DNA from 3 places in the Exiguobacterium sp. s141 genome. Region 3 is predicted to be linked to each of the others. Evidence: riboswitches for the same ligand, from Rfam matches in the RefSeq annotation. Region 3 holds a riboswitch; each other region holds the start of a gene.
What was found. Region 3 has a riboswitch for thiamine pyrophosphate ahead of tenA (thiaminase II). Riboswitches for the same ligand answer to the same signal wherever they lie in the genome.
Positions count from the first base shown of each region.

Region 1: another riboswitch for thiamine pyrophosphate. It lies ahead of thiT (energy-coupled thiamine transporter ThiT); the one in region 3 lies ahead of tenA (thiaminase II).
Region 2: another riboswitch for thiamine pyrophosphate. It lies ahead of KNP74_RS00785 (Ykof family thiamine-binding protein); the one in region 3 lies ahead of tenA (thiaminase II).

Region 1 is NZ_JACSLJ010000002.1:439,656-449,879, reverse strand. It holds gene recG (ATP-dependent DNA helicase RecG) at 1-1,519, opposite strand, end outside; gene sdaAA (L-serine ammonia-lyase, iron-sulfur-dependent, subunit alpha) at 1,506-2,393, opposite strand; gene sdaAB (L-serine ammonia-lyase, iron-sulfur-dependent subunit beta) at 2,406-3,068, opposite strand; gene KNP74_RS06805 (DAK2 domain-containing protein) at 3,132-4,814, opposite strand; gene KNP74_RS06800 (Asp23/Gls24 family envelope stress response protein) at 4,837-5,199, opposite strand; gene rpmB (50S ribosomal protein L28) at 5,453-5,641, shown strand; gene KNP74_RS06790 (thiamine diphosphokinase) at 5,700-6,287, opposite strand; gene thiT (energy-coupled thiamine transporter ThiT) at 6,287-6,859, opposite strand; TPP riboswitch at 6,936-7,036, opposite strand; gene rpe (ribulose-phosphate 3-epimerase) at 7,056-7,712, opposite strand; gene rsgA (ribosome small subunit-dependent GTPase A) at 7,714-8,598, opposite strand; gene pknB (Stk1 family PASTA domain-containing Ser/Thr kinase) at 8,643-10,224, opposite strand, start outside.
Region 2 is NZ_JACSLJ010000001.1:143,068-153,291, forward strand. It holds gene KNP74_RS00745 (hypothetical protein) at 1-217, opposite strand, end outside; gene KNP74_RS00750 (alpha/beta hydrolase) at 407-1,306, shown strand; gene KNP74_RS00755 (CPBP family intramembrane glutamic endopeptidase) at 1,263-1,961, opposite strand; gene KNP74_RS00760 (lytic transglycosylase domain-containing protein) at 2,040-2,732, shown strand; gene KNP74_RS00765 (DUF1643 domain-containing protein) at 2,767-3,354, shown strand; gene KNP74_RS00770 (energy-coupling factor transporter transmembrane component T family protein) at 3,370-4,104, opposite strand; gene KNP74_RS00775 (ABC transporter ATP-binding protein) at 4,101-5,432, opposite strand; gene KNP74_RS00780 (ECF transporter S component) at 5,425-6,000, opposite strand; gene KNP74_RS00785 (Ykof family thiamine-binding protein) at 5,993-6,586, opposite strand; TPP riboswitch at 6,666-6,766, opposite strand; partial or broken gene KNP74_RS00790 (GTP-binding protein) at 6,829-8,022, opposite strand; gene KNP74_RS00795 (hypothetical protein) at 8,125-8,388, opposite strand; gene KNP74_RS00800 (SMP-30/gluconolactonase/LRE family protein) at 8,401-9,282, opposite strand; gene rlmN (dual-specificity RNA methyltransferase RlmN) at 9,455-10,224, opposite strand, start outside.
Region 3 is NZ_JACSLJ010000006.1:99,558-109,781, reverse strand. It holds gene KNP74_RS12600 (DUF2194 domain-containing protein) at 1-648, shown strand, start outside; gene pelF (GT4 family glycosyltransferase PelF) at 645-2,063, shown strand; gene pelG (exopolysaccharide Pel transporter PelG) at 2,044-3,492, shown strand; TPP riboswitch at 3,554-3,658, shown strand; gene tenA (thiaminase II) at 3,741-4,415, shown strand; gene thiM (hydroxyethylthiazole kinase) at 4,412-5,200, shown strand; gene thiD (bifunctional hydroxymethylpyrimidine kinase/phosphomethylpyrimidine kinase) at 5,200-6,036, shown strand; gene thiE (thiamine phosphate synthase) at 6,008-6,646, shown strand; gene KNP74_RS12565 (SDR family oxidoreductase) at 6,670-7,302, shown strand; gene KNP74_RS14975 (GGDEF domain-containing protein) at 7,847-8,248, shown strand; gene KNP74_RS12555 (OsmC family protein) at 8,294-8,743, shown strand; gene KNP74_RS12550 (GNAT family N-acetyltransferase) at 8,832-9,269, shown strand; gene KNP74_RS12545 (DUF4385 domain-containing protein) at 9,270-9,716, opposite strand; gene KNP74_RS12540 (GNAT family N-acetyltransferase) at 9,784-10,224, shown strand, end outside.

The DNA.
Region 1 (10,224 bases), on a different contig from region 3:
TCGACAGTTTTCCGTGCATGAGACCGACCGCGTAATTTGGGAAGCGTTCTCGCAACACTTCGTAGAGTGCGGTCGCACTCTCGACCTCGAGCGTGTCCGATTCCTCGATGAGCGGCGCGATGACGTACGCTTGGCGTCCAAGCGTCAGTTCACGGTCGACCATCGCGTGGACCCGGTCTATTTGGTCGGTCTTGGCCCAATACGTCTCGATCGGTTTCCGGCCGGCCGGCATCTCATCGATCGTCGAAACGTCCATCTCGCCGAAAGCACTGATGGCGAGCGTCCGTGGAATCGGTGTCGCCGTCATATAGAGCACGTCGGCGAGCTCCGCCTTGTCACGGAGCATCTTGCGCTGTTCGACTCCGAACCGGTGTTGCTCGTCGGTGATGGCTAAATGTAGGCGCGAGAACTCGACCGGCCCTTGGATCAAGGCGTGCGTCCCGACGATGATATCGACGTCCCCCGCTTTGATGGCCTGAAGCAACTCAGTACGGGCCTTGCCTTTGACCGAACTCGTCAATAAACCGACTCGAATCCCGTACGGCTCAAACAGCGCTTGAAGCGAGGCGAGATGCTGTTCAGCCAAAATTTCGGTCGGGACCATAAGCGCCCCTTGATAGCCGGCGCTCACCGTCGCATACAAGGCGATCGCGGCAACGACTGTCTTTCCGCTCCCGACATCCCCTTGTAGCAACCGATTCATTCGTTCTGGCACTTCTAAATCCCCGACGATTTCCCGGATGACACGCGTCTGCGCCCCGGTCAACGGAAACGCAAGTTGTTTGACGAATTCGTTCAATTGAGGCTTATCGAGCGTGAGGGCACGGCCTTTACCCGACCGTTCCATCTTCCGGAACGCCTGAAGCTTCAATTGATAGAGCAGACATTCTTCATAGACGTAACTGCGGCGTGCCTGTTTGTACGTCTCGACCGAATCAGGGAAATGCATCCCTTTTAACATCGCCTCCCGATCCTCGAGACGATAGCGTTGCCGAATCAATTCCGGCAGGCGGTCCTCGAACGAGGTCGTCTGTTCAAACGCAAGCTTGACGATCCGGCTGAAGTTCTTCTGGGTCAACCCGGCCCGAAGCGAATAAATCGGTTGCAGCCCGTCCGACAGTTCACCGAACTCGAGGTCGGTCGCGCTGATTGTCATCCGGTTCATGTCCCATTTCCCTTTGACCGTCACGGTGGCGCCGAGCGTGAGCTTGTCTTTATAGAACGCCCGGTTGAACATCGTCACGTGGACGACGTAGCGTTCCTCGAGCAATAGCCGAAATTGGAGCCGGTTCTTGCCTTTACTGTAATAACGGACGAGCGGTTCCGCTTGGACGGTACCGCTCCATTTGACGAGGTCGCCGTGGATGGCCGTCGTTACCGTGCCGCTATTATAATTTTCATAACGAAACGGAACGTGCTCCAGCACGTCCTCGATTCGTTCGAGACCCATCGTCTCTAATTTTTTGGCCATCTCTGGCCCGACCCCTTTGAGCGTCGTCAGCGCCTCACTTCTCGACATTTTCTTTCTCTCCAAAGATGTTTCGTTCGAGACGGCGGGCCGTCGGCGTATTGGCAAGTCCACCGCGGGCTGTCTCTTTCAAAGCGGTCGGCATCATCTGGCCGATCTCATGCATCGCCGAGATGACCTCGTCACAAGGGATGCGAGACGTGATACCAGCGAGGGCCATATCGGCCGCGACAATCGCGTTCGCTCCACCCATGGCGTTCCGTTTGACACACGGCACTTCGACGAGACCCGCCACCGGGTCACAGACGAGACCGAGCATGTTTTTCAAGGCGATCGCAAACGCCGTCGCCGATTGTTCCGGCGTCCCACCGGCTGCTTCGACGATGGCCGCCGCGGCCATTCCGGTCGCCGAACCGACTTCCGCCTGACAACCACCGGCCGCCCCTGAAATCGAGGCGTTGTTGGCTACGACGAACCCGAACGCACCAGACGTGAACAAGTAGCGGACCATCGCGTCACGGTCCATTTCCAGACGCTCTTTGACCGCAAACAACGTACCCGGTACGACACCGGCGCTGCCGGCCGTCGGGGTCGCACAGATGCGTCCCATCGCCGCGTTGACTTCATTCGTCCCGATCGCTTTGGCGACCGCGTCTAAAATCAAATCCCCAGCGAGCGACTTGCCCGAGCGGATATAGTCGGTCATGAGCACGGCGTCATTCCCCGTCAACCCCGTCACAGACGTCACGCCTTCGAGTGCCCGCGCAACCGCTTCTTCCATCACCTCGAGGTTGCGTTCCATCATGCCGACGACGTCTTCACGCGTCGAGCGTCTGACGTGCACTTCTTGCTCAATCATCACTTCTGAGATCGGAATCCCTCGTTCCGTTGCCGTTCTGACTAATTCTTCTACTGATTTAAACATATTGGTGTCTCCTTATTCCCCAAAGATGGCTACCCGCTCGATTTGAGGTAACCGCTCGATTTCCGCTAACACGTCTTTTGACAAATGATCATCAATCTCGATCGCCATGAGCGCTTGCTTGCCTTTCTCATGACGGCTCACTTCCATGTGCCCAATATTCAACTCATGCCGGGCCAAAATACCCGTCACGGCCGCGATCGCCCCGAAGCGATCGTGGTGCAAGACGACGAGTGCCGGCCCGCCGCCCGACAATTTGAGCGGGAATCCGTTCAACTCGGTGATCTCGATCGTCCCGCCGCCGATTGAAATCCCGACGATTTCAAACGTACCGTCCTCGTCTTCTAGCCGGACGCGGGCCGTGTTCGGATGGTCCGTCAGCGCATCGCTCGTCTCAAAGACGACCTCGATGCCGCGCTCTTTCGCGATATCGAGCGCTTGCGGGATTCGCAAATCAAACGTATCGAAGCCCATGATCCCACCGACGATGGCCACATCGGTACCGTGCCCCCGATACGTATCGGCGAACGACCCATAAAACGTGATGTGTGCGAGTCGTGGCGTTCGCCCGAACAACTTCCCAGCCATGAGGCCGATGCGCGCGGCTCCGGCCGTATGCGAACTCGATGGACCGACCATGACCGGTCCGATGATATCAAACACACTGCGATATTTCATCGCATTTCCCCCTTTCAAAAAAACCCTACCTTCATTATACAGAAGGTAGGGCTGAGTTACAGCTTATTCCACACTAAAAATGTAGGAGTAGAGCGGTTGTTTCCCGTCATGAACCTCGATTTCAATCTCGTCGTTCTTCGACTCGATGTACGCCGAGAGTGCCTCCACGTCTTCTGCTGACGAACCTTCGCCCGTCAAGATCGTGATGATCTCATCGTCGGCATCCACGAGGGCGTCGACTAATTTCTTCGCCGCTTCGAGGCTCGAGGCCGATGAGGCGACGATTTTCTTCTCGGCGATCGCCATGTGGTCGTCTTTACGAATCTCGACGCCGTCGATACTCGTATCACGAACCGCATACGTCACTTGACCAGACTTGACGGTACTAGCCGCCGTCTTCATGACGCTTTCGTTCGTCTCGACATCGGCTTCCGGGTTGAACGCGATCGCTGCCGCAAGTCCTTGTGGCACCGTCTTCGTCGGAATGACCGAGACGCCGCAAGGTGCGACCGAAGCCGCTTGTTCGGCAGCCATGATGATGTTCGAGTTGTTCGGGAAGATGAAGACATGATCCGCGTTGGCCGCTTCAATCGCCTTGACGATATCTTCCGTCGACGGGTTCATCGTCTGACCGCCTTCGATGACGTGAGCCGCACCGAGTGAACGGAACAAGTCGCTGACACCTTCACCCATCGCGACCGTGACAATCGCATATGGCGCTTTCGCCTTCGGAGCCGTCGGTTGGACGCCATGTTGGTTCGCGCCGTGTTCTTCTTCTAAAATGGTCGAGTGCTGTTGACGCATGTTCTCGATTTTGACAGCGACGAGTTCACCGTAACGCTGTCCTTTCGTGATGACGTCGCCTGGCGTCTCGACGTGAACGTGAACTTTAAGCAACTCTTCATCTGCGACGACGAGGAGTGAGTCCCCGAGTTCAGACAGTTCGTTGCGGAACGCATCCTCGTTGAACGGGGCATCCTTCAACTTCGCGTCTTGGAAACGAACCATGATTTCCGTGCAATAACCAAACTCGATGTCTTCGGTCGACATGAATCCTTGCGCGGCGTGGGCATGATGTTCGGCTTCGATGAGCGCATCCATGACCGGTGCATGTGGCTTCTCGAGCTCTTTTCCTTCAAGGCTCGCAAGGAACCCTTCATAAATAACGAGCAAGCCTTGGCCGCCCGAATCGACGACGCCAACTTCTTTCAAGACCGGCAATAAGTCCGGCGTCCGCTCGAGTGAAGCTTTCGCTTCCACGATCACACGTTCCATGAACTCGTTGAAGTCGCTCGTCGACTCTGAAGCACGGAGCGCTTCGTCGGCCGCTTCACGAGCAACCGTCAAAATCGTTCCTTCAACCGGTTTCATAACCGCCTTGTATGCCGTGTCGACACCACGTTTCAATGCCTCAGCGAAATCGACTGTCGACACTTCGGTCTTTCCTTCGATTGCTTTACCGAAGCCACGGAACAATTGGCTTAAAATAACACCGGAGTTCCCGCGTGCCCCCATCAAGAGACCACGTGCAAACTTCGATGAGACGTCAGCGATATTTGCCGTGTTGAGTGCGGCCACTTCCTTCGCACCCGATGTCATCGTCAAATTCATGTTCGTCCCCGTGTCGCCATCCGGCACCGGGAAGACGTTAAGCGAATCTACATAATCCGCATTCTGGCTCAAGTTGGCTGCACCGTTCGCGACCATGTTCGCGAACACCAATCCATCTAAACGTTTTAAACCCACACCAAATCCTCCTTCGTTCTCGTCAGTCATTCGTCAGACGAACGCCTTGTACGAATATGTTTACCGACGAAACGTTTAATCCTAAAGTTTCACCGAGCGTGTATTTTACACGGCTTTGCACGTTGTATGCGACTTCCGACACTTTCGTCCCGTAGCTCACAATGATGTGCATGTCGATATGTACGTCTTCTCCATCTTGACGTACGACCACGCCTCGGGCGTAGTTTTCACGCTTCAATAGTTCTGCAATCCCGTCTTTCAATTGAGCTTGAGACGCCATTCCCACAACGCCGAAACATTCCATCGCCGCACCGCCTGCGAGTGTTGCGACCACGTCGTTCGTGATGTCAATATTGCCATATGTTGTCTTCATTTCAATTGCCATATGGAGTAGCCTCCTTCATTCGGAATGATTCCTTCACTACATTCTACAATAAGTACCTAGTTATTAAAAGAACCTGCTCCATAAACTCGGTCAATTGTAGCCGTAACCCTCATTCATTATTAAAATCCTTTCCAGTAATGTCAAGTTTTTTTCTTGTCATCCTATGATTTTCTAGTTGCATCGTGAAAAAACCCGTGCTAATATAAACGAGTGTCTATTAGGACGAACCCACATAAAAAAGGAGGGGAAACGCATGGCACGTAAATGCTACGTAACAGGTAAATCACCTAAATCAGGTAACAACCGTTCGCACGCACTCAACAAGACAAAACGCACTTGGGGTGTAAACGTACAAAAAGTTCGTATTCTCGTTGACGGTAAACCTAAACGAGTTTGGGTTTCAGCTCGCGCTCTTAAATCAGGTCTCGTTGAACGCGTATAATTTTTATACACGAACGAAATAAATCCCAGCGGCATTCGCCGATGGGATTTTTTTGTGTTCATTTTTTGATATACAGCACGAGCACCGTGCCTTCATGCACAATCAAATCCGCTGATTCGCCGGCCCACTCGTTCGAGATCGTGAGCGCCTCATGGCTGACGACATCGTGGTGGTCGAGCGGATATTTGACGCCACGGATTGACACGTTCGCCCGTTTCCACGGGACGAGCGACAAATAGTGATCGTCTTGACGTGGGAGCTCGTGACGCCCGGTTCCGACAAGACGAACGGTTTGCCCGGCCGTGAACAAACACATCTCTGGATACGCCTCGAGCAGCCCAATATTACCGAGCGTCATGTCGAGGCGTCCACCGAGAGCGCCGTACACGAGCATCTCCGTCGCCCCGTGTCCACGGGCCGCCTCGAGCGCGATCTCAAGGTCGGTCACATCTTTTTCAGATGGGTAACGGACGGCGTCGATCGGCACTTCGCCCGTGAAAGAGTCGAAATCGCCGACGACGAGATCCGGGTTCAGCCCTTGGTTCAACAGTGTCTCGTACCCCCCGTCGACGCCGATGATGTAATCGACGTCACGAGGGAGTCCCGAGATTGGTTCCGGGCTGGCCGCCACGATCAGCACCCGCATTAGCGGACGTCCCGGGTCGCGAGCGTGGCGAAACGTGGTGCCGAGACGAACAAGAGAACGAGGACGACGGCCGACACGAGGAAGGACGGCAACATATACGTCATGTTATAAGCAAACGAATAGGCAACGACCGGCCCTTCCGCATACTCGGCGAAGAAAACGATCCCTGATAAAACGTGGGCGCCGTAGCGAAGCAAAGAACCGAGGAGCGCCCCGAGCACCAAGTAGACGACGAGCGTCTTTTTCGCCTCGTCCTTGGCGGCTCGTTTCACTTGTCCGGCGAACAGTCCGGCCATACCGACGACACCATAAGCGAACGTGTAGTCGAGCAGGAACTGGACCGGCGTGAAGATGTAAGCCCCGAACAGCAGTTGCAACGTTCCGACGAGCGCTCCTGTCGCCAGTCCTCCTTTTAATCCATGGCGGTACGCCATCACGAAGATTGGCAACATCGCCAGGCTGATCGATCCACCCTGCGGCATCCGGAACGGGATGAGCAAATCAAAGATCAAGCCGAGTGCGGCGAACAATGAGATTTCAATGAGCGCCTGTAGTTTTAAACGTTGTTTCATCTTATTCCCTCCTAATTATATGAGCGAACGACAAAAAGCAGCATGACGTAAACGCCATGCTGCTATCGAGTAGCAACGTGCATTTTCGCCACATCCCTACGTCCGTGTGAACGGAACAGGTTCAAAGGGTTAGCAAATGCCTCTCAGCCACAGAATGTGACACCCCTTGCGACAATATTTGTTGTTCTATTGACGATTATACACGAGATGCGTGACGAATGCTATCGATTGCGTCTTTATAGCTCGGCTCGTTATAGATGGCTGAGCCAGCCACGAGCACATCAGCTCCAGCGTCGATGCATAATTTCGCCGTCTCTGCGTTGACACCGCCGTCGATCTCGATTTCAAAGTCGAGACGACGCGCTTGGCGCATCTCGCTCAGCGCTGCAATTTTCGGGACGACCGATTCGATGAATGCCTGGCCCCCAAAGCCAGGGTTTACCGTCATAAGGAGCACCATGTCGACGTCACCGAGCACATGTTCAATCGACGACAGCGGCGTATGCGGATTCAAGACGACACCACACTTGGCGCCAGCCGCTTTGATTTGTTGCAACACGCGATGCAAATGATTCGTCGCTTCAACGTGGACGGTGACGATGTCTGCCCCGGCCTTGATAAAATCTTCGACGAACCGTTCGGGCTGGTCGATCATCAAATGGACGTCTAACACCATGTCCGACTTCTTCCGTAAGCTCGCTAACACCGGTAGGCCGATTGAGATGTTCGGGACGAATTGACCGTCCATGACGTCAAAATGGATGTAATCCGCTCCAGCCTCTTGGACCGCCTTCACTTCTGCCTCTAAATTGGCGAAGTCCGCCGCTAAAATCGATGGTGCAATTTTAATCATGTCAGTACCTCCGTTGTCTATCGTTTAACTCTGCCATAAACGTAACATAATTCTCATAGCGGGTGGAAGCGATTTCTCCAGCTTCGACGGCCGCTTTGACGGCACAACCTGGTTCGTTCAAATGGGCACAACCGCGGAATTTACAGTCATCGTGCCGCTCGACGAACTCAGGGAAACACCAGCGCATCTCTTCGACTTCGAGTTCTTCTGGGAACTCGAGGCTCGAGAAACCAGGCGTATCGGCCACGAGCCCGTCGGCAAGCGTGATCAGCGTGACGTGACGCGTCGTATGCTTACCGCGCCCGAGTGATTTCGAGATTTTCCCGGTCGCAAGTTCAAGCTCAGGTGCGACCGCGTTCAAGAGCGAGCTCTTGCCGACCCCGGTCTGTCCGGCGAATACGCTCGTCTTCTCCTTAAACGACCCACGAATTTGTTCGATTCCCGATCCGTCCTCGGTCGAAGTCTCGATGACCTCATAGCCGATCGAACGGTATAAGGCCGCTGCTTCATGAATCTTCTCCCGTTCCGACTCCGTCAACAAGTCCATTTTCGTCAAAACGATAATCGGATGGACTTGCTTCGATTCAATCAAGACGAGGAAACGGTCGAGCAGATGGAACGAGAACGCCGGCTCTTTTACCGAGAATAACAAGAACGCTTGATCGATATTGGCGATTGGCGGACGGACGAGATGGTTCGACCGCTCGTCAACAGCCAATATATAACCGGTACCATCCCCTTGGTCTTGGATGTCGACATCGTCGCCGACGACAGGTGAGATGTTCCGGTTTCGGAAATTGCCGCGGGCGCGACAACGGATCTCTTGTTTCTCTTCCGTCATGACGTCATAAAACCCGCCTTGTAATCGAATAATCGTACCTTTCATTCCATTACCTCCTTAGAAAAAGAGGCGACGCGCACGCCACCTCTTCATTGTGATTCTTTTGCTTGTGCGTAAGTCACCGTATCCGTGCGAACAACTTCGCCATCGACTTCAATCGTCGCGGTTCCGACTTCGTCCGGTGCGATGACGAGCGTATACGAGTAAGTCGTCGTCTCCGTTATCTTATCACGCAACACCTCGACTTCGCCACGGGCATCGACCGTCCGAATGACGACTTCGAGCGCTTCAGCCTCTTCCCCTTCGGGCGGCGGCTCGATTTCGACGTTGACTTCCCGTTCGATTGAGACGTCGGTCGGTTCGACCCCTTGTGACACGATGACGGTCAGTTCCGTCCCCGGGTCGACTGCCGTTCCTGCCGTCGGGAGTTGGCGGATGATTTGATTTGCAGGAACACTCGTTGAATACTCATCACGTTTGACGATTTTCAAGCTATTCTGTTCCGCATACGTCGTCGCTTCCTCGAACGTATAGCCCGCCAAGTTGGCGAGTTCGATTTTATTACTGCCGGTCGAGACGACAAGCGTCACCGTCTCTTCAGATGGGACGACCTCGTTGCCTGGGGCGATCGATTGGGAGATGACATCCCCGCTATCGACCGTCTCGGATGCCTCCGACTGAATCTCGATATCCGTGAACTCAAGATCTTTGAGCGTCCGTTCGGCCGACGACTGGGACAGTCCTTCAACATCCGGCATCTCGACCGTCTCTTTTCCGGCCGAGACGACGATTGTCACGGTCGTCCCACGTTTCGGCTTCCGTCCGGCTTGCGGTGTCTGCGAGATGACGTCGCCAGCGGCAATGTTGTCACTTGCCCGTTCAGTTGCCTCGACGACAAAACCGGCCGTTTCGAGCTCGGTCGTCGCCTCGTCGCTCGTCATGCCGACGACGTCCGGGACGACGGCACGGGACATCTCGTCAGCAATGACGTAAGCCCCGATCCCGCCACCAATCAACAGGAGCGCAAGCAAGAGCCAAAGCCACCACTTCTTCTTCCGTTTCGGTTTGTCTTTCACAGGTTCACTTACTGCGACCGGTTGCTCGGGCGCCTCTTTGACGTTTGGCTCATCCGGTACGACTGGCGCCATGACGAGCGTCTGATCAAACGCATCTTGCTCAGCGTTCGACCGCTTCGGTTCATTCGCACGTTCTGAATCAAGTGACGTCATGCAATCTTTTTTGAACGCGGCGACCGAGGCATGACGTGCGCCCGGTGACTTCGCGAGCGCCTGCATAATACAGTTCTCGAGCGCTTGCGGGATGTTCGGGTTCAAATCCATCGGTCGAATTGGGTCGTCTTGCAGATGCTGCAGCGCGACGGCGACCGGCGTCTCGCCGATGAACGGCACCCGGCCGGTCACGAGTTCATAGAGCACGGCGCCGAGCGAATAAATATCTGACTTCTCATCGGCGAACTTTCCGCGCGCTTGCTCCGGGGAAAAGTAGTGGACCGACCCCAGGACCGACATCGTATGGGTCAGCGTCGCGTTCGACATGGCCACCGCAATCCCAAAGTCCGTCACTTTGACGTTGCCGCTCTGATTGATCATCATGTTTTGCGGTTTGATGTCCCGATGAATGATTCGATTCGCATGGGCATGGTCAATCGCA
Region 2 (10,224 bases), on a different contig from region 3:
CCGATGACCCAATCGCTTGCGCCACGTCCGACACGGACAGTTCGATCGGTCGTGCCGGCTCAAGCACATAGCGGTCAATCAGCACATCGAGTACCATCGCATGCTGACGATGGCCGTTGACCGGGGCACGATAGAAGGTCACCCCTTCGGCGGTCTTGTAATCCACCTGCCCCGTCAAGCACGCGTGCAGCAACTGATCCATCACCTCTCGCCCCATCGCTTCGTCTCCTCCCGCTTCACCTTGATGATTGTCTGGTTCCATCATAGCAAGACGATACTGCTCAAACGAACGGGACAATCATCGGTAAGTCCCTTGCTTAACGGCATGAACCCGCCGTCAAACTGACACTGCGCGTGAACTATCGTCACGTTTTCGGGTACAATAATGGAGAAAGGAGCGGTTCAGATGCAGAAGAGATGGAAAGTTGGACTTGCAACACTATTCACCGGCTACTATGCCATCAGTTATTATGCGTTCAAGCGCATGACGCGAGGCAAACGCAAGACACCAGAGATGCTCTTGGCCCCGTATACGAAAGAAGATCAATCGTTTTATCATGACGTGCCGTTCGAGCACGTCTCGCTCCGTTCTCAGGATGGCTATCGGCTGTATGGACGCGTCTACCGCAATGAAGGGTCGACGAAATGGATCGTGTTCGTTCACGGCTATACCGCCTCTCACAGTTTCATGGCCCCACATTTGGCGATGTTCCATCGCCTCGGGTACAACCTCCTCGCTGTCGACTTGAGATCGCACGGTGAGTCCGAGGGCGTATACGCCTCTTATGGTTACCACGAAAAGCATGACATCACCGATTGGGTCGACTGGGTGCGGGCCAATGAAGTGGTCACGGAAGTCGGATTGCACGGTGTCTCGATGGGAGCTGCCTCGATCTTACAGGCCGGACCGTTAACCGACGTCGACTTCTTGATCGCCGAATGTCCGTTTGACGACATGAGACAGCTCATGCGCCATCAGTTGAACGTGTTACACCGGTTGCCCGGGGACCTGCTCTTGCCAGGGATCAACTATTTCTTGTGGACGCGGGCCGGTTTCCGGATGCATCAAGTCCGGCCCAAATACGACCTCGCCGCGATTGACGCGCCCGTCTTGTTCATCCACGGGACGAAAGATGATTTCGTGCCGACGTGGATGTCGGTCGAGATGAACGCGCTCAACCGGCAAAACGAGTTAGCCCTCATCCATGGGGCCGAGCACACAAACTGTATCTTGAAAGATCAACCCGCCTATGAGGCGGCCGTCAGTCAGTTTCTGAATCGACGACGTGAATCGGTCCAGCGATAAGGTCGAGCAAGGCATGGACGACCATCACTGGCCATAATACCCCCATCGCCAAGTACAAATAGCCGAGTCCCCAGCCGACGATCCCGGTGACCAGAACGCCCCTGACGCCTTGATAAGCATGGGCCAACCCGAACAAGGCGCCGCCGATGAAGGCGAGTGTCAAGGATGAGACGTCAAGATAGAGACTGACGGTGTAGAGGAGCACACCACGGAAGATGAATTCCTCGGTCACACCTGCCGTCCACGAGACAGCGCTCCACGCCTTCGCCTCAATATCCGTCCGCGGCAAGAGCAACCGCTCGATTTCGAGCTCATAGTACGGTCGTAACCGCCGCCGTAACCGAGACGAGGTTTTGACGAGCAAGTAAAACGCCAGCAGCACGGAGATGAGGATGGTCGTGAAAAAGAAAAACTTCCAAGCGGACATGTCCCCTTCGACCGGGGCGAATCCGAGACCGACCATGTCTGGCGGGACGCCGAACAAGAAGACGAGGGCGAGCAAAAGCAGACTGAGCCCCCACGACGACTTGACTGTCTGTTCATAGACACGTCCACGACCGAGCGTTTCGATCATCGGCTTCATCAACCGGGCGTTGAACAATTGAACGATCAACAAATACATGAGAATGATGGTAAAGACGGCCTGTTCGAGCATCTATATCCACTCCTGTCCTTCCTGTTAGCTATATGCTACACTATTCGGGTATTGTCTAGAAAGCTAGGAGGCGGAATCTTGAAACGATTGATTTTGCGACTGACCGGTCTCATGCTTGTGATCGTGCTGTGCCTCGGCGCAATCGGCTGGTTTGGTCAACATGATAAAGTGAACAACGCCCTGTACCGGGCCTATTACGGGGACCATGGCGTCCCGTCCGTCCATCGCGATGTGTATGAGGATGCCGCGGCCACGTATGACGTCGATTGGCGCTTACTTGCCGCCGTCCATCGCGTCGAGACGATTTTCTCCCATAGTTCATCGATGCGTTCATCGGTCGGGGCGATCGGACCGTTCCAATTCATGCCGCGGACGTGGCTCGGTTGGCAATATGACACGGATGATCAAAAAGGCGATGTCCCTGAGGACGAAGTCGATTTGACGGATCTCGCGCTCATCGAACAGTACGGCGGTCTCGGACGCGATGGCAACAATGATGGCAAAGCCGACCCGCACAGTCTCGTCGACTCGGCCCATACGGCCGCTTACTATTTGAGCGAGCACGGCGGGACGAAGACAGACACGACGGACTCGATTCGAAACGCCATCTTCGAGTACAACCGCAGTGAACAGTATGTCAATGATGTGATGTCGTTTTATGAGTCATATCAAACCGATGTGTCTTATTTACCGGATGACAAGGCGTCGGCAACCCAAAGTGTCGCGCGCTACACAATCCGCTACTTGGAATGGTTCGCAGGCTGGGTCTGACCCGGCACTATTTGATTAAAAGTGAGGAAACCTTATGAACACCCATATCGAGGAAGTGACGATTCGTGTCAAGTCGGTCTTCAATGAGGACAAGACGAAGCGCTACTTGCGTTCGTACGAATTCACAGATGTCGTCGACGGCGTCATCTGTGCCGTCATCATCTACTCGCCCCGGATGAGCGATGCTTTCTTGTCCGGTACGACAACGCAGCGGGCGTATATGCTCATGCGGAACCATCTCGATCAACCGATCCGTGAGATGCGCGTCATCAGCCTCGTCCCAACACTCGCCATCAATGACAATCTGCCGTACGTCGAATCGCAACTCGACGAAGTCAACTTTCATTACGTTGAGGAAACGCTCGACGAGGTCGAGGCGAGCGGAGGTATGATTATCGTCGGCTGGGGCTCTCCGGGACGCTTGATGCATCATGCCACCCCGTATAAGGCGCTCTTTGCCGATCATGAGGCGCATATGTTCTGTATCGGCACGACTTCCAAAGGCGAGCCGCAACAGATTCGTATGGCCAACGAGAACACCGTGCTCGAGGCGTTCAATAACGAATCGATCAAACCGAAATTTAGAATCGTAAAAGAGACGAAACAAGACGACTCCGAGTGAGTCGTCTTGTTTCGTTTATATGCCAATCCATACGCTCACTCCAAACAATAGGAGCAAAAGCGACGCCAACAGAAAGTCGTTCCTGGTGACGGGCACAACCTCGTACGTCGCTCGAGGTTCCCCCGTAAACCCACGTGCTTCCATCGAGAACGCGATTCGTTCCGCTTGGCGGATCGATCCAGCAAGAAGCGGAACGATTAATTTGGGGACGTGGCGGATGTGATCGAGTCTCGTCTCCAAACGTACGCCTCGTAGCGCATGCGTTTCATATAGTTGCATCAGTTCTTTTTTTAGAATCGGAAAGAAACGAAAACCGACGAAGACACTATATGCGATTTTTGGTGACAGCTTTCCTTGTTGCATCAAACTGTAGACGAACCGTTTCGGGTCCGTCGTCAGCGTGAACAGAAGCGACAAGGCTGTGAATGCCAACACACGCAAGGAGAGCGTCGCTGCTAGCATCACATTCTCGTCGGTCACATCATTGCCAAACAGCTTGAACACGACATCTCCGCTTGATTGCTTTCCAAAGACGAGCGTCGTCCACAATGTCCCGAGCGCGGTCAATAAAAATGGGATCATGTACAACCCCCATCTTCTCCAGCTCACAGCAGAGAATAGCGTTTGAAGTGTAACTGTACCGAGAAAAACAGCAAGCGGAGTCCAAGGGTTATACATGAAGGCGAGACCGAACATGAGACATGCCACGGTCAGAAATTTAATCGTCGGGTTCATCTCATGAAATGTCATCGCGATTCCTCCATCAATAAGCCGTGGGTGCGTAGTAATTCTTTTTCATCCCAGAGTGAAGCGTCATATGGCCCACTCAAGTCGCCGTCACACATCAAATAATATGTGTTCGCAATCCGCGCGAAGCTGAGGTCGTGCGTCACAAACAAAATCGTCTGGCCGGATCGTGTTCGTTCGACCATTAAGTCATATAGCGCACGAAGCGATACCTCGTCTTGTCCGGCAGTCGGTTCATCAAACGCAATCAGTTGTTTATTAGACAGCATCATCACTCCGATGGCGAGCCTTCGTTTTTGACCGTGACTAAGGGAGAGTGGATGGTGGTCACGCACTGATTCGAGCCCGAGCCGCGTTAAGACGTCCTCAATCGGGCGATTATGGCCATATGCGAGTTCTCGGGTCACATCATTCGTAACGAATAGATGCGCCGGTGATTGCGGGACGAGGCCGACTTCACGATGTTTCCGGGCTAGGCTTCGCAGCCATGTCGACTTTCCGCTACCATTTCGACCGAGCACCGCAATGAGATCACCCTCAGCGACCTTTAACTCGCTCGCTGCTAATTGAAATGTTTTTCGTTTTAATTCCGGTATGTGAAATAACATTTCCTTTCCTCGTTCAACTTTAATTGGAGAGAACGCATAATCTGGTCGGACGATGAACGGTCCATCATAGTCGATGCGCCCACTCACGAGCTTTATTTGTCGGTTAAAAAAATCACCCCATATGTATGGCCGATGCTCGATGACGACAACGTTTACGGTCTGTGCGACGCCGTCGAGCCAACGAACGAAATGATGGGCGGTCTCAGGATCGAGGTGAGCGAGCGGCTCATCGAGGAGGAGCCACTCGGGACGGCCAATCAAGGCACAAGCGACGGCAATTTGCTGCTTCTCACCCCCCGATAGGTCATGAATGGTACGGTGACGATAATCGGTCAAATGCAACGCCTCTAACATTGTGGTGACACGGGCCATCATCTCGTCTCTCGCGACGGCAAAGTTTTCGAGCGTGAAAATCAATTCTTCTTCGACCGTCTGCATGACGAACTGACTGTCCGGGTCCTGAAAGACCGTTCCGACGCGCCGGTTCACTTCGCCAGCTTCATACGTATCATAAGAGCGATCGAACAAGTGCAATCTGCCCGTCACGATGCCATCACAATTGTCCGGATAGAGACGATTCATCAAAGCGAGCAATGTTGATTTTCCCGACCCACTTGCCCCTGTAATGACCGTTCTCCCTTTTGTTAGACGTAGTGTGATATCCGTCAAGACATCGCATTTCTTGTTCGGATAACGAAATGTCAGATGTTCTGCCTCAACCATGCATACGGTCCTGTCGCGCGAGAGCATACCCATCAAGCGCGCCCGTCCGAAGCAACAAGTCGCTCAAAATCTTACCGCCCAGACCAGCAATCAACATCCCGCTCGTTGCGCGTAGTGCGAACATCGTAGCCACATATGTCGGACTGAGGGCATTGAGCCCTCCCATGACGTACGTATATGCGAAACTCGTCACAGCTGCACCGAATCCAGCCAGCATGAGCACCCAAAGGTCATATCGTTTGTAGCCCGTGACCGCGAATGCCGATTCAGCACCAAGTCCTTGAATGATTCCGACTAAAATAATACGAGGTCCAATCGCGTTACCAATCATCATTTCAATCGTCGCCGCGAGCACTTCGGACAAGAATGCTGCGCCAGGTCTGCGGATGATATAAGCCGCAATTATCGAAACGATGAACCAAATCCCAAAAATCCATTCGTATGCGATTGGTCCAATCAAGCCTGCCCACAAGTTCCCAGCATGGACGAACGCCAAATAGACCACCGCGAACACGACCGATAAAATCGACAACAAGACGATCTCTTTTAACTTCCACGATTTAAGCATCCATACGTCCCTCGTGTGACGGACTGTTCACGCTGAACGTCACCGTCATGACGACGTGGCTTGTCTTCTGTCGGACGCGATCAAACGTCGCCTCATAGAAAGCGAACACCGGCTCGATGTCCCCATGTATACCTGAGGCGTAATGCATCGAGTCATTGAAGACACCTCGCTCTTTCGCAAAAGCGATTTCTTCGTAGATGATGTCCATATAGTCGTCATCACCGAGCGGATAGAGCGCGAACTGTGAGGAGACATATTGCGGACCGACGGGACCATTAAGCGGTTCGCTCGACACAACGAGCACTTCATCTCCGGCTGTATCCCCTGGACACCCGACCGAGAACGTCCCGCTCATCGACACATGTTCCCCTGTCTTTGTCGCGTGTGACAGCACGGCCTTAGCCACATCGAATACATGCTCACTTCGTCCACGGATGACCGTCGACACGTCATCGGTATGTCGCCAGACGTTTTGCAAATCCGTCTCCTTCAACGCCCCTTTGATGATGCTCACGAAATCAGTCGTCATCGGGCTCAGTGTAAAGCGGAACCCGACGATCGGGCTCGTTCCACATTGTTTGTTCATGTTCTATTCCCCCTTATTATGTGTACACAAAAAAGCCGCATCCATGAGAATGCGGCCACTCGTCCAATTTTAATCCATTAGAAAAAGTGCCACACTTCCTCACGCCGGTATTACCCGGATCGAGTCATAAGGGATTGGAGCCATGCTCACATCTCAGCCGAAGCACCCCTAGTGTAGTCCAATGTATGCGGTTGTTCATGCAAGAATCAGTATAGACGACCGCTTTCATTTTGTAAACGGTCTTATGAGAACGTGACGACCTCGTTCCCCGGAAGTGTGTCCCGGAGCGTCGACCAATCCAGCGTCATCTCCTCATCTGTCAGCAGACAGTGATCGAGCTCTTGTTCGATGATGGCTCGATCCATCCGCTGCCCGATCAAGACGAGCTCCGTCTGTCGGTCCCCGTACGGTTCGACATAGTCGGCGGCGAGTTCCGGTTCGGCCGCGAACATGTGACGACGCTCATCTTCCGGAAGCGTCGCGAGCCAGCGCCCGGCATGTTCGAGCGTCGAGGCCTAGCCCGCTTGTGAAAACAGACAGGCGAGGTCGTTCCGGGAAGCAATCCATAAGAACCCTTTCGCGCGGACGATTTCTTCCGGAAACGCCTCGATCCAGGCATGGAGACGCTCCGGGTGGAACGGCCGACGCCGACGATAGACGAATGAACTGATGCCGTATTCTTCCGTCTCCGGCGTGTGCACATCTGTCTCAAGTTCTTGAATCCACCCGGCCGCATGCATCGCCTGTTCGAAATCGAACAAATTGACATCCAACAGCTCGGTCAATTCCACGTTCGCATGGACAGACGTCAACAGCTTCGCGGTCGGGTTGAGCGCCTTCAACAGTCCGGTCATCTCGCCGAGTTCGGTCTCGTTCACGCGATCCGCCTTGTTCAAGACGATGATATCGGCGAATTCGACTTGGTCGACGAGCAGGTCGACGACTTCGCGGACGTCTGTCGCCTCAATCGCCTGCTTGCGTTCATGGAGCGACTCGCCTGAGTTGAAATCTTTTAAGAACCGAAACGCATCGACGACGCTCACCATCGCATCGATATAGACTCGGCTCGTCAAATCGATGCCGAGGGCGTCATCGGCATATGTAAACGTTTGGGCGACCGGGATCGGCTCTGAGATATCGGACGACTCGATGATGATTCCGTCGAGGTCCCGGTCGTTCGCAAGCTCTGCTACCGCCTCGAGCAGGTCCTCACGGAGCGTGCAACAGATGCAGCCGTTCGATAGTTCGACCAACTTTTCGTCCGTCCTTGAAAAACCGCCCTGTTCAATCAATCGCTCATCGATATTCAACTCGCTCATGTCGTTGACGATGACGGCGTATTTCTTGCCCGTCCGATTGTTCAATATGTGGTTCAATAGTGTCGTCTTACCGCTTCCTAAATAACCGGACAGCACGGTGATCGGGATTCGTCTCATTCTACCCACTCCTAAATCGTAATGATTACTTTTTAGATAATGACGGGTCGGTGACGTCTTGTCAAGAAAAAAACACGCCCGTTTCCGGACGTGTTCTCCTGCCTATTCTTCTAACGCCTTGCGTTCGGCCTCTGAGCGTGGATAGGCGTTCGCCTGCCACTCGGCTCGATAAATCGAGTCGAGCTGGGTCAGACCGACCTCATCCGCGTCCTTATCGGCATCCACACTCGGCGTCTCATCCCACCGCGGATTCAAATACGTATGATCGTCTTCCCGGTTCGCTTCCAACAGCTTTTGAATCCCGACCCGGGCGACCGCCGCGAGCGCCAAACCGATTCCCGCACGAACGAGCAATCGTTTTACCATCTTCGTACCTCCTTATCGACCAAACCGATAGAGCGGCATCCCTTTCACATCTGTATCAATTTTAAAGACCGAACCTGCGTCCGGATGGGCCTCGAGCGCCGCGTCATCCATTCCTTCGCGCGCCGTCGTGATGGCAAGTTGTTTCAAGTCATCACCGACGAAACAGCATGACGTGACGTTCGGGGCCGGCACGAGCACCTCGAGCACTTTTTCACCCGTCTTCGGGTTCCAGCGCGAGACGCGTCCGCCCGCAAAGTGGGCAATCCATAAAAAGCCGTCTTCATCGGATGTCATACCGTCCGGGAATCCTTCCTCATCTTTGAAATCGATGACGACTTCCCCATCCCCGAGTGTTCCTGTTTTCAAGTCGAACGGGTATTTGCGGACCGTCTCGGTCGGTGTATCGATATGGTAGAACGTCGAGTGGTCCGGAGACCATGTCAGACCGTTCGATAGCGTCAATTCACTGAGCATGATCTCGGTCGTGCCGTCACGGTTCAAGCGATAGAGCGTCGCCTCGTTCTCCTCGTCGTTGAGATGAAGCGTCCCTGCAAAGATTCGTCCGTACGGGTCGGCCTTTCCGTCGTTGAAGCGAAGATCACCTTCCGGGTCATCGAGTTCGACGAGTTTATCGAGTCGCTTCGATCCCTCGTCCCATTCATAGATGCCGTCTTTCAAGCCGACGACGACGCCGTCTGTCACTTTCGGGACCGCAAACCCGATCTGTTGTCCCATATCGAACGATGACAGCTCATCTTCCTTTTCGTCGTACCACCAAAGTGTGTGTCCTTCGATGTCGACCCAATAGAACCGTTTCAGTTCAGCATCCCAACACGGGCCTTCCCCAAGTGTATTTCTGACTCGAATCCATAACGCAGCGTTTACTGTCTCCATTGAATTGCCTCCACTCTCTACATTGATTTCAACTGACTATTCCCTGAGCGGACGAGGTCTATTCAAGATTTTTCAAAATCGTTCCGCAGAGTTGGGGGCGATGTCCGTTTTTTCCTTCGTCGGAGCGGCTGTACGAAAAAACTCCTTGAATCATTCGATTCAAGGAGTCCACTTATTTCGCACCTTCGACGTTCATATGTTTACTGCGCAACTGGCCGCATGCCGCATCGATGTCAGTCCCGTGCTCAAGGCGGACACCGGTGTTGATGCCACGCTTCTTCAAGACATCATAGAACGCCATGATGTCCTCCGAGGTACTGCGCTCGTATTGGATATGCTCGTTGACCGGGTTATACGGGATCAAGTTGACGTACGACTTGTCCTTGATATCGTCGATGAGGTCCGCCAATTCCTCAGCGTGCTCCGGCAAATCGTTCACTTTCGACAGGAGAATATATTCGAACGTGATTCGTTTGTTCGTCTTCTCGACGTAATACCGGATGGCCGGCATGAGCTTGTCGAGCGGGAACGCCCGGTTGATTTTCATGATTTGCGTCCGTAGCGCGTCGTTAGGCGCATGGAGCGACAGCGCCAAGTTGATGCGCAAATCGAGGTCCGCGAACTTGTAAATCTTGTCGGCAAGTCCGCTCGTCGAGACGTTGATTTTACGCGGGGCGATCGCGAGACCGCGCTCGTCCTTGACGACACGCAGGAAGTCGACCAAGTTGTCAAAGTTATCGAACGGTTCGCCGATTCCCATGACGACGATATGGCTGACCCGGGCCCCTTCGCCGACTTCGTCCAAGTAGTGTTGCACGGTCATAATTTGTTCGACGACTTCGCCCGCCGTCAAATCACGTGTCTTCTTCAAGAGACCGCTCGCACAGAAGCTGCAGCCGATATTGCACCCGACCTGCGTTGTCACACAGACCGAACGGCCGT
Region 3 (10,224 bases):
AAGTCATATGTCCCGCCGTCGAACGCGCTCAACCGGACTGGGGTCGATGCGATCGCCGAAGCGTTGCCAGAACTGCGCACGATTGCTTCGCTCTACACCGGGGAGCCGGAGAGCGGGGACTTCGTCCAAGAATTCGAATTTGATGCGACGCATCCAAACTTGTACCATTTCCCGCGTGTGACAAGCGATTACGGGGAAGAGCGCGGATCGATTTTCCAAATAGTCGATGCAATCGCCAACTTCGGTGTGTTTTCCCACTTCATTCACCCGGATGATGTCCTCGACCCCGACCGGGCCTTCGGTCGGGATTGGGATACGATGTTCGCGAGTCTTCGCAAAATCGTCCACGACGTGAAAGATCAATATCCGCACCTCGAGGCATATACGCAACACTACGCGACCGAAAAGATGATCACATACCAACAAGCTGATTTGAACGTCACGTTTGATGAGTCGACCGTCTATTTGGCCGGGGAAGGTCTCGTCAACCCCTCTCATTTCACGATTCGCCTCAAACCAGGCCAATCACTTGAGACGGGAGAGTTTGACTTTGGGACGGTCGAACAATGGGAAGCCGACCGTCCGCTCTACCTCGTCGAACTGACATCGGCGAACGCTGAAATCGCCATCAAGGGGGAAGCGCAATGAGAATCGGACTCGTATTAGAGGGCAGTTATCCATACGTGAGCGGAGGCGTCTCAAGTTGGACGCAGACGTTGATTGAGGCGATGCCCGAAGTGTCGTTTGAAATCATTTCGATTCAACCGACAGAGAAGCGTCCGGAAGAGATGAAATATGTGTTCCCACCGAACGTTTCAGGGATCACCCACTTGTATTTGAGCGACTTGGGTGAGCGGGCGAAAGGGCGATTAAAGTGGGGCGCTGAGGACGAACAGAACGTATCGGACTGGCTCATGTTGAAAAGTCCGAACCGGCAAGCGCTTCGTTTGCTTGGGAAAGAAGTGCCTTCAAGTCAGGCGTTTTTCGCAAGCGAGTTCTTTTGGAAAAATGTCAAGGCGGCCTACGCCGAGGAAATGAACGGAGGTTCGTTCATCGACTATTTCTGGATGTGGCAGAGTATGTACACTCCGATTTTACGGGTGCTCCATCAACCGCTCCCGAAAGTCGACCTCGTTCATTCCGTGTCAACGGGTTATGCCGGTGTGGTCGCGTCCTACATGAAAGAGACGCAAGGGATTCCGTTCATCTTGACGGAGCACGGCATCTACTCGCGGGAACGCGAAGAGGAGATTCTACAGTCGTATTGGATTCCAGCGCCGTATAAGCCGAGGTGGGTCCGTTTCTTTCACCATTTGTCGCGTGAGGCCTATAACGCGGCCGATGAGATCATCACCTTGTTCGAGCGGAACCGCGAATATCAGGAGTGGATTGGCGCCCCGAGCGAGAAGACGAAAATTATCGCCAACGGCATCGCCGATCGACAAATCCAGGCGACGGTCGACCGTCCGGAGCACGATCTCTTTCAAATCGGGGCCATCGTCCGCTTGGTGCCAATCAAAGATTTGAAGACGATGATTTACGCCGCCAAGATTTTGCAGGAGCGGCATCGTCTGTTCAAGCTGACGATCATGGGACCGCTCGATGAGGATGAGGAATATGCGGAAGAGTGCCGGTTGCTCATCGAACAGAGCGGGCTGACCGATTATGTCGAGCTCGCTGGAAAGGTTGATGTCCAAGCCTATTTGCCGAAGTTTGATTTACTTCTGTTGACGAGTATCTCGGAAGGTCAACCGCTCGCGATTCTTGAAGGTATGGCAGCCGGCATCCCGTGGGTCGCGACCGATGTCGGGGCTTGTTCCGAGCTCCTGTATGGACGAGAAGACGACCCGTTCGGTCCAGCCGGGTTTATCGTGCCCCCGGTTCATCCGGAAGCGGTCGCGGACAAGGTCGAGTGGATGATGGATTATCCGCAGGAGCGGATGCGTTTCGGTAAGAACGGGCGGGAGCGGGTCCGCCAATACTATCGTCTCCAACAAGTCGTGGACCGCTACAAGGCCATCTATGAAACGAGGAGGGAACAGTATGGCGGGCATCGGGTTTAAGTTGCAGAAGTTGTTCCAAGAAGACTACTATTCGTCCAGGTTGAAGGCGTACACGTTCTCGGGCCTCGTCACATCCGGACCGTGGTTGATCGTCATCTTGGTCGTCGGGACGATTCAATGGTTGGCGTTCCAAATGCCGATGTTATCGCTCGCCGAACGGACGCTTTTCATGATCTCGGTCTCGTACGCGTTCATCTTCTCGCAAATCTTGTTCAGCTTCCAACAGCTCGTCGTCACCCGATATGTGGCGGACTTGTTTTACGAGAAGAAAGCACATGAAATTTTCCCGGTCTTCACCGGGATGCTCAAAGTGACGATCCTCGCCGCGACGATTCTGTACAGTATCTTTTGGCTATTGTCGCCGCTCGATTTTCTGTACAAACTGACGTTGTTCGTTTTATTCATGACGATTAACGTCATCTGGGTCATGTTCTTGTTCTTGAGTGCCGCCAAGTATTATCAAGCGGTGGCCTATAGCTTCTTGCTCGGCGGACTCATCTCGGTCGGGAGTGTCTATGCGGTTAGTCGCCTCATGGCCAATCCGTCGAGTCTCGAGCTATTGCTCGGCTTCACGGCCGGGATGATTGTGACGTTGTTCGGCTTGTTCTTCGCGATGCTCCGGACGTTCCCACTCCGCTATGCCGTGAAAGAGTTTTCGTACTTCAAATACTTCGACCGCTATCCAGACTTGTTCGCCATCGGGGTGTTGTACGTGCTCGGGATTTGGGTCACGAACTTTATCATCTGGTTCGGAGAAGGACGCGTCATCATCGCGGACTCCTTCTTGTTTAATCCGTACTATGACACGGCCATCTTTTGGTCCTACTTGACGATCATCCCGACGCAGCTCTTGTTCATCGTCGCCGTCGAGACCCGGTTTTATGAGCGCTATCGCACGTTTTATGGATTGATCAACTACGGCGGGGCGCTCCATCAAATCGAGAAGGCGAAACAGACGATGACGTCGGTGCTGAAAAATGAGTTGATTCGACTCGCGCGCAGCCAAGGCGTCGTGACGTTGTTCGCCATCCTCATGGCAGGCGTGTTCGTCGGTTGGATCGGCGTCCCGGATGAGATCGGTCAAATCTTTCGGATGACGACGCTCGCGGCGTTCGCGAACGCGATGATTCTCATCTTGACGTTGTTGTTGCTCTATTTCGAGGATCGACGCGGGGCATTGTTCGTCAACATCTCGTTCTTCACGTTGAATGCGTTGTTCACGCTCTTGCTCTTGCCGCGCGGCATCGATTGGTACGGCGTCGGCTTTGCCGTCAGCACGACAATCACGTTCTTCTTGGCCGGCCTGCGTTTGATCTATTACATGGGCAAAGTCGATTATTACGTGTTCGCGGCCTCGAATCGACGCAAGCTCGGTACCGAACGGTTCTCTCAAATGGGGACGTTGTTGAACCGTCACTTCTCGCGATAAAGGGTTTTCAACAAAGATAAAGACTGATATGATGTGGTCGTAGACGACCGAATTTCATAATGTTTACCACTAGGGGAGTCGCGTGACGCGGCTGAGATGGACGAGGTCCAGACCCTTTGAACCTGATCTAGTTCACGCTAGCGTAGGGAAGTGGGCGAACCGATTGTTCTCGTACACTTTGTGTAAATCCGACGCCGCTTCCGTTATGGGAGGCGGCGTCTTTTTTTATCACAAAGGAGGAGACAAGAATGACATTCACCGCACATCTTCGACAAGAGGCCGATGCCTTGTTTCAAGCCAGCTTTGACCATCCGTTCGTCCGCGAGCTCGGAACGGGTGAACTCGACGAGGCGAAATTTCGGCATTACGTCATGCAAGACTCATATTATTTGAACCAGTTCTCCAAAGTGCAGGCGAAAGGCGCGACCCTCGCCCCGAACATGGAAGTAGCGAGCCGCTTTTTGACGCATGCGCTTCATACGATTGAAGCGGAGCATGCGTTGCACCGTGAGTTTTTCACCTTGCTCGACGTGACGGAGGCAGAGTGGGCAACGTTTGAGCCCGCTCCAACGGCTTACGCCTATGCGCTCCATATGCAACAGGCCGGTCCGACGCTCGGCGACGTGCTCGCGTCGATTTTGCCGTGCTACTGGGTCTATTATGAGATTGGGGAACGAATGAAAGATGCCACACCCGATCATCCGATCTATGCGACGTGGATTGCGACGTACGGTTCGGAATGGTTCCGCGATCTCGTCGAGGAACAGCTTGAACGGCTCGACGTGCTCGCCGGACAAGCGACAGCGGAAGAACGGGTCCGGTATCAACAGCTGTTCTTGAAGAGTTGTTATTATGAACATGCGTTTTGGGAAATGGCGTGGACGCTCGAATCGTGGGATTTACCGGCGGGGGTGACACGATGAAGCGCGACTTATGGGACAAAGTCAGAGCCGAACGGCCACTCATCCATAACATTACGAATATCGTCGTCGCTAACTTTTCGGCGAACGGGTTGCTCGCCATCGGCGCTGCGCCGGTGATGGCGTTAGCCGTCGAAGAAGTCGCGGACATGGCGTCTGCGAGCGATGCGCTCGTACTCAATATCGGCACACTCGATGCGACGACGGAACGTACGATGATTCGAGCCGGACAGGCGGCGAATGAATCGAGCCGGCCGGTCGTCTTCGATCCGGTCGGTGTCGGGGCGACCGCGTTTCGACGTGACGTCGCTACATCCATTTTGCAACACGTCCGCGTGACGGTCATCCGAGGCAATGCCGGAGAAATCGCGACATTGATTGGTCTCGACGCGGCGGCGCGCGGCGTGGACGCTGGGGAAACGCGGGTTGATTTGAATCACATCGCGCGCGCGGCGGCACGACGCTACAACTGTGTCGTTGCCGTGACCGGAGAGACGGATGTCGTCAGCGACGGGGACGCGACGATTGAAATCAAAGGCGGCACCGCAGCGATGGCCCGGACGACAGGGACCGGTTGTTTACTCAGTGCGGTCGTCGGTGCGTTCCTTGCGGTCGAATCCGACGCGTTGACGGCCACGGCGACAGCGCTCGCCGGATATGCCCGGTGCGGCGAACTGGCTACCGCTTTGGCGGACGGACCGGGCGACTTCCCCGTTCATTTCTTGAATGAACTCGGCAAGATGACGGCCGTCGAGTTGCCGAGCGACCGTATTGAGGTGGTGTCATGATGCGGCCGCAAGTATTGACGATTGCCGGTTCGGACTCTGGCGGGGGAGCGGGAATCCAAGCTGATTTGAAGACGTTTCAAGAGCTCGGCGTGTTCGGGACGAGCGTTCTGACGGCCGTCACCGCTCAAAATACGCGCGGGGTGCATGGGGTCGAAGCGGTGTCGCCGGAACTCATCACGCAACAACTCGATGCAATCGGTTCGGACTTTTCGATCGCAGCATGTAAGACCGGAATGTTATTTGATGCGTCGCGCATCGAGGCGGTCGCTACCGGGGTGAAACGTCATGTCTTCAACCGACTCGTCGTCGACCCGGTCATGATTGCGAAAGGAGGGGCTCCGCTTTTACAGGACACGGCGGTCGATGCGCTCAAGACCTCCTTGTTGCCACTCGCGACAGTCGTCACACCGAACGTGCCGGAAGCGGAAGTGCTGACCGGTTTGACGATTCGATCGTTTAATGATCGTCTCGAGGCGGCTCGGCGGATGTTAGCGTACGGTGTGCGCGCGGTTATTTTAAAAGGCGGCCATCTCGAAGGTGAAACTGCCGAAGACTTGATCATGACGGAGTCAGAAGTGTTCCTCCTCTCGGCCCCGCGCATCCAGACGAGCGATACACACGGAACAGGTTGTACATTTTCGGCGGCGCTTACAGCGGAACTTGCCAAAGGTCGTTCCATCATGGAGGCGGCGGTGACGGCGAAGCGGTTCATTCAAAGCGCCATCACCCATGGCCTCGAGATCGGCGCCGGACACGGACCGACGAACCATTGGGCATATGTGGCGTATGGAGAGGAGGGCGTGACGATTGAATCCATCAAGGCGGGCACTCGCTGAACAGTTACGGCTTTACTTCGTATGCGGGACACAGAACACGAAAGACATACTCCAGACGGTCGAAACGGCGCTCCGATGTGGCGTGACATGTTTCCAATTTCGCGAAAAAGGTAAAGAGGCACTGTATGGGGATAAAAAAGAAGCGATGGCGAGAGCGTTGCAAACACTTTGCCGCTCGTACAACGTCCCGTTCATCATCAATGACGACGTCGACTTGGCAGAGCGCATCAATGCGGATGGCGTGCATATCGGGCAAGACGACGCCGATGCCGCACGCGTTCGCGAACGAATCGGTCCGGGCAAATGGCTCGGTGTCTCCGTCCATACGCTCGAAGAAGCGGCTGCGGCGATCGACTATGCGGATTACGTCGGCATCGGTCCGGTCTACCCGACGAACTCGAAAGCAGACGCCGGGGCAGTCAATGGGACGGTGCTCATTCGCCAAGTTCGAGCCATGTATCGAGAGCTGCCAATCGTGGGGATTGGTGGCATTTTACCGGAATACGTCCCGATGATTCGGCAAGACGGGGCGGACGGCGTCGCCGTCATATCGGCCATCGCTTCTGCACCGGATGTGGCCATGGCCACACGGCGTTTCGCTTGTCTCTGAATTCAAATCGAGGAGGAAGACAGATGAACGTATTTGTAATTGGCGCGAATGGACAGATTGGGAAACAGCTCGTCGAACGATTGCACGAGGAAGGGAAGCATCAAGTCACGGCGATGGTGCGGAAACAAGACCAACTCGACGACTTTACATCGAAAGGCTATCAGGCCGTCCTAGGCGACCTCGAAGGTGACGTGTCGTCACTTGAACAGGCGATGTCTGGCATGGACGTGATCGTGTTCGCGGCCGGTTCGGGTGGTAGCACTGGAGCCGACAAGACGTTGTTGATCGACCTGGACGGCGCGGCGAAAAGTATCGAGGCTGCCAAGAACGGGAATGTTAAACAGTTCGTCATGGTCAGCGCCTTGAAGGCGGAAGATCGTTCGGCATGGCCGGAAGAGATGAAACCATACTATGTCGCGAAGCATCATGCGGATCGTCTGCTCGAGGAGAGCGGGCTTACGTATACGATCGTCCGTCCGGGCGCTCTCACAGATGACGCCGGTACCGGCAAAGTGAAGACGGGCGACGTATCGACTGGTGAGATTCCGCGTGCAGACGTGGCGGCCTTCTTGGCACATCTCATTGGTCATGACGCAGCCCACAATCAAGCGATTGACCTCGTCAAAGGTGACACGGCGATTGAGGACACATTATAAACGAGATGACGACAGCGAGCGGACTTGGTTCCGCTCGCTTTTTGTATGGATGTGTCCGTGAACTCGACAAAGGATTCGCTTCGACCGATAGAGAAAGTGAGAGATGGATTTGTTAGAAGAAAGGGGTCTATCCATGACCGCATTATTTCTCTATATGGCCGTTTACTTGCTTCCGGCTTTTCTATTGAGTCACCTTGCTCTTGACGTATTGGTTCGGTAACGCCGGAATTTTGCTTTTCGTCTGTTCGGTCCACTTCATTGTCAAAGTGACGGGCGTCGGGGCGAAGTTACCGAGATGGATTTATCCGTATGCCATTTATTTGCCGCTCGTCCCGGTCGCGTTGACGTTCATCCGTCAAGAGAACATCTTGAACAGTCAGCGTTTCGACCAAGTCGGTGTCTGGATTTATCCTGAGTTCAACGCGTCTTATTTGACGACGATGACCGTCGGTAACGTGTTTCATTTTCTTGTGATTCTATTATTGATGTATGCCCTTAAGCGGTCCGAGCGCTTCGAGCATCATCGTGTCCTGCGCTTGTCGTCATCGACCTCGACGGCTTTAAAGGAATCAACGACACGTACGGTCACCAAGTCGGCGATGATTTTCTCATTCATCTCGGTGAGTTGCTTGAGATGGCGACGCCGGAAGCAGGACTGGCCTCGCGCGTCGGTGGGGATGAGTTCTATATGTATGTGCCGAACGTCGATGCAGATGACATCGTTGCGTTCGTCGAGCGCTTGCAGTTGCTGCTGACGGAGCGGCCGTTCCGGCTCGGACGGGAGACGATTCCGATTCGAGCGAGCATCGGGGTCAGTGTCGCACCGAATCAAGGGGCGGACTTGGACACGCTCATTCATAAAGCCGATCAAGCGATGTATCAAATCAAGCAACACGGTAAAAACGACTATGCGATTTATGACGAAGTGTTACATGGACCGAAATAACGGGAACGAGAATGAAGATGGCAACTTGATAGAGGAGGAGACAATATGACTGAAAAACCGTTAGTGACGATGCGAGCCGAAGGGGAAGCGACGAGTGTGAAGACGACGGTGCATGTGCGTGACCTCGAACCGTTCGTCGTCGATGAACCGGAACGTCTCGGCGGGACGGACGCCGGTCCGAACCCGCTCGAATATTTGCTCGGGGCATTGTCGTCGTGTACGACAATCATGATTGCCTACGTGGCGCAAGACCAAGATTTCAACTACGACGGGGTGACGTTCGTGACCGAAGGAACGCTCGACCCGCGCGGCTTCCAAGGCGTTGAAGGAGTACGGACGTATTTTGAGAAAGTACACGTCAACATCGTCCTCGATACGACCGAATCGGATGAACGGATTGCGGCGCTCCAGAAAGGCGTCGAAGCTCGTTGTCCGATCCATAATTTGATGCATGCGGCCGACGTCGACATCACGGCGACGTGGACACGGAAGTGAGGATGGGGCGACCCATCCTTTTTTTGATGTAGACAGGAATGTTTGCCGACGAGCACGAACAAAAAGAGACGTGAGAAAGGAGGTTGTCATGGATATTCGCCCGATGACACAGCAAGACGCCCGCGCGATTCAAGCGTGGACGTACGAGGCACCGTATGATTTCTATAACCAAGAAGCTTCAGCGGAAGGGCTGGATGAACTGATGGCGTATCAGGCCGTCCATGACGAGGCGTTGATCGGTTTCTATTGTCTCGGCACGTATGCACAAGTGCCGAACGATACATACGTCTACGATGACACATGCGTCGACCTCGGGCTCGGCATGCATCCGGATCGAACGGGACGGGGGCACGGGCGTACATTCGTCCGGTTGGTGATGCAAGAAGCAGCGCACGAAGGCAAACCGCTCCGGTTGACGGTGGCCGCGTTCAATGAGCGGGCCATCCATCTCTATGAGCAGCTCGGGTTTCGACAGGTCACTTCGTTTGAAAAAGGGGCGACCCGTTTTCTCGTCATGACCCGATAATCAGCCGTACTGTTTCTGATGGGCTTTCTTTCGCTTCAAATAGTCTTCATCTGCCCGAAGCTGGTCCCATCGCTCTTTGAAGATGCGGGCCGATTCCGCTTTCTCCTCGTCGATTTGTCGGTCGTGGAGATCGCCGTCGTCCTTATATTTTCGTCCGCCTTTATAGTTGGCGTAACGTCTCGCCCGGGTATAGCCCATCTGGATGAATTTGCGGGCCATATCCATTCCGACGAAATCATCGTTGGCCCGGTATTTTTCGAACAGCTCCATGATCTCATCGGCGGACTGTTTGGCGATGTCTGGCGTCTTGAAGCGCCAATGGGGGAGAATCTCACTTTTATATGGTTCGACGAGCAGGACGCCTTGTTCGCCGCGTCCGACTCGATACAGCTCGGGGTGTTCGCGGAAATCAATCGTTTCAAAATCTAAATCATAATCAAATGGCATCGTCATCCCTCCTTATGGATTCATTCCCGGAACGAATCCGAGGGAAACGACAGAAAGGAAGAACAAGATGATTCAACTTGATACAGACCGGCTCCGGTTGCGGGCGTTTCAGCTCGAGGACGCTGAACAGATGTTTCGATACGCGCAAGACGAGCGGGTCGGACCGAAAGCGGGATGGGCGCCGCACCAGTCGGTCGAGGAGACGCGTGACGTCATCCGACTGTTCCAACAAGACCAAGACGTCTGGGCCATCACACTGAAAAAGACAGGTGAGTTGATCGGCAGCCTCGGGTTGCACGACCGCCGACCGGACCCTGAGATTCAGCATGACCGGCAGCGCGAGATCGGGTATGTTCTTAGCCCAGACCATTGGGGGCAAGGGTACATCCCGGAGGCCGTCCACGAAGTGATGCGGCACGGTTTTGACGACCTCGGACTTGAACGCATTTGGTGCGGTCATTTCGACTTCAACGACCAGTCGCGCCGCGTCGTCGAAAAGACAGGCTTC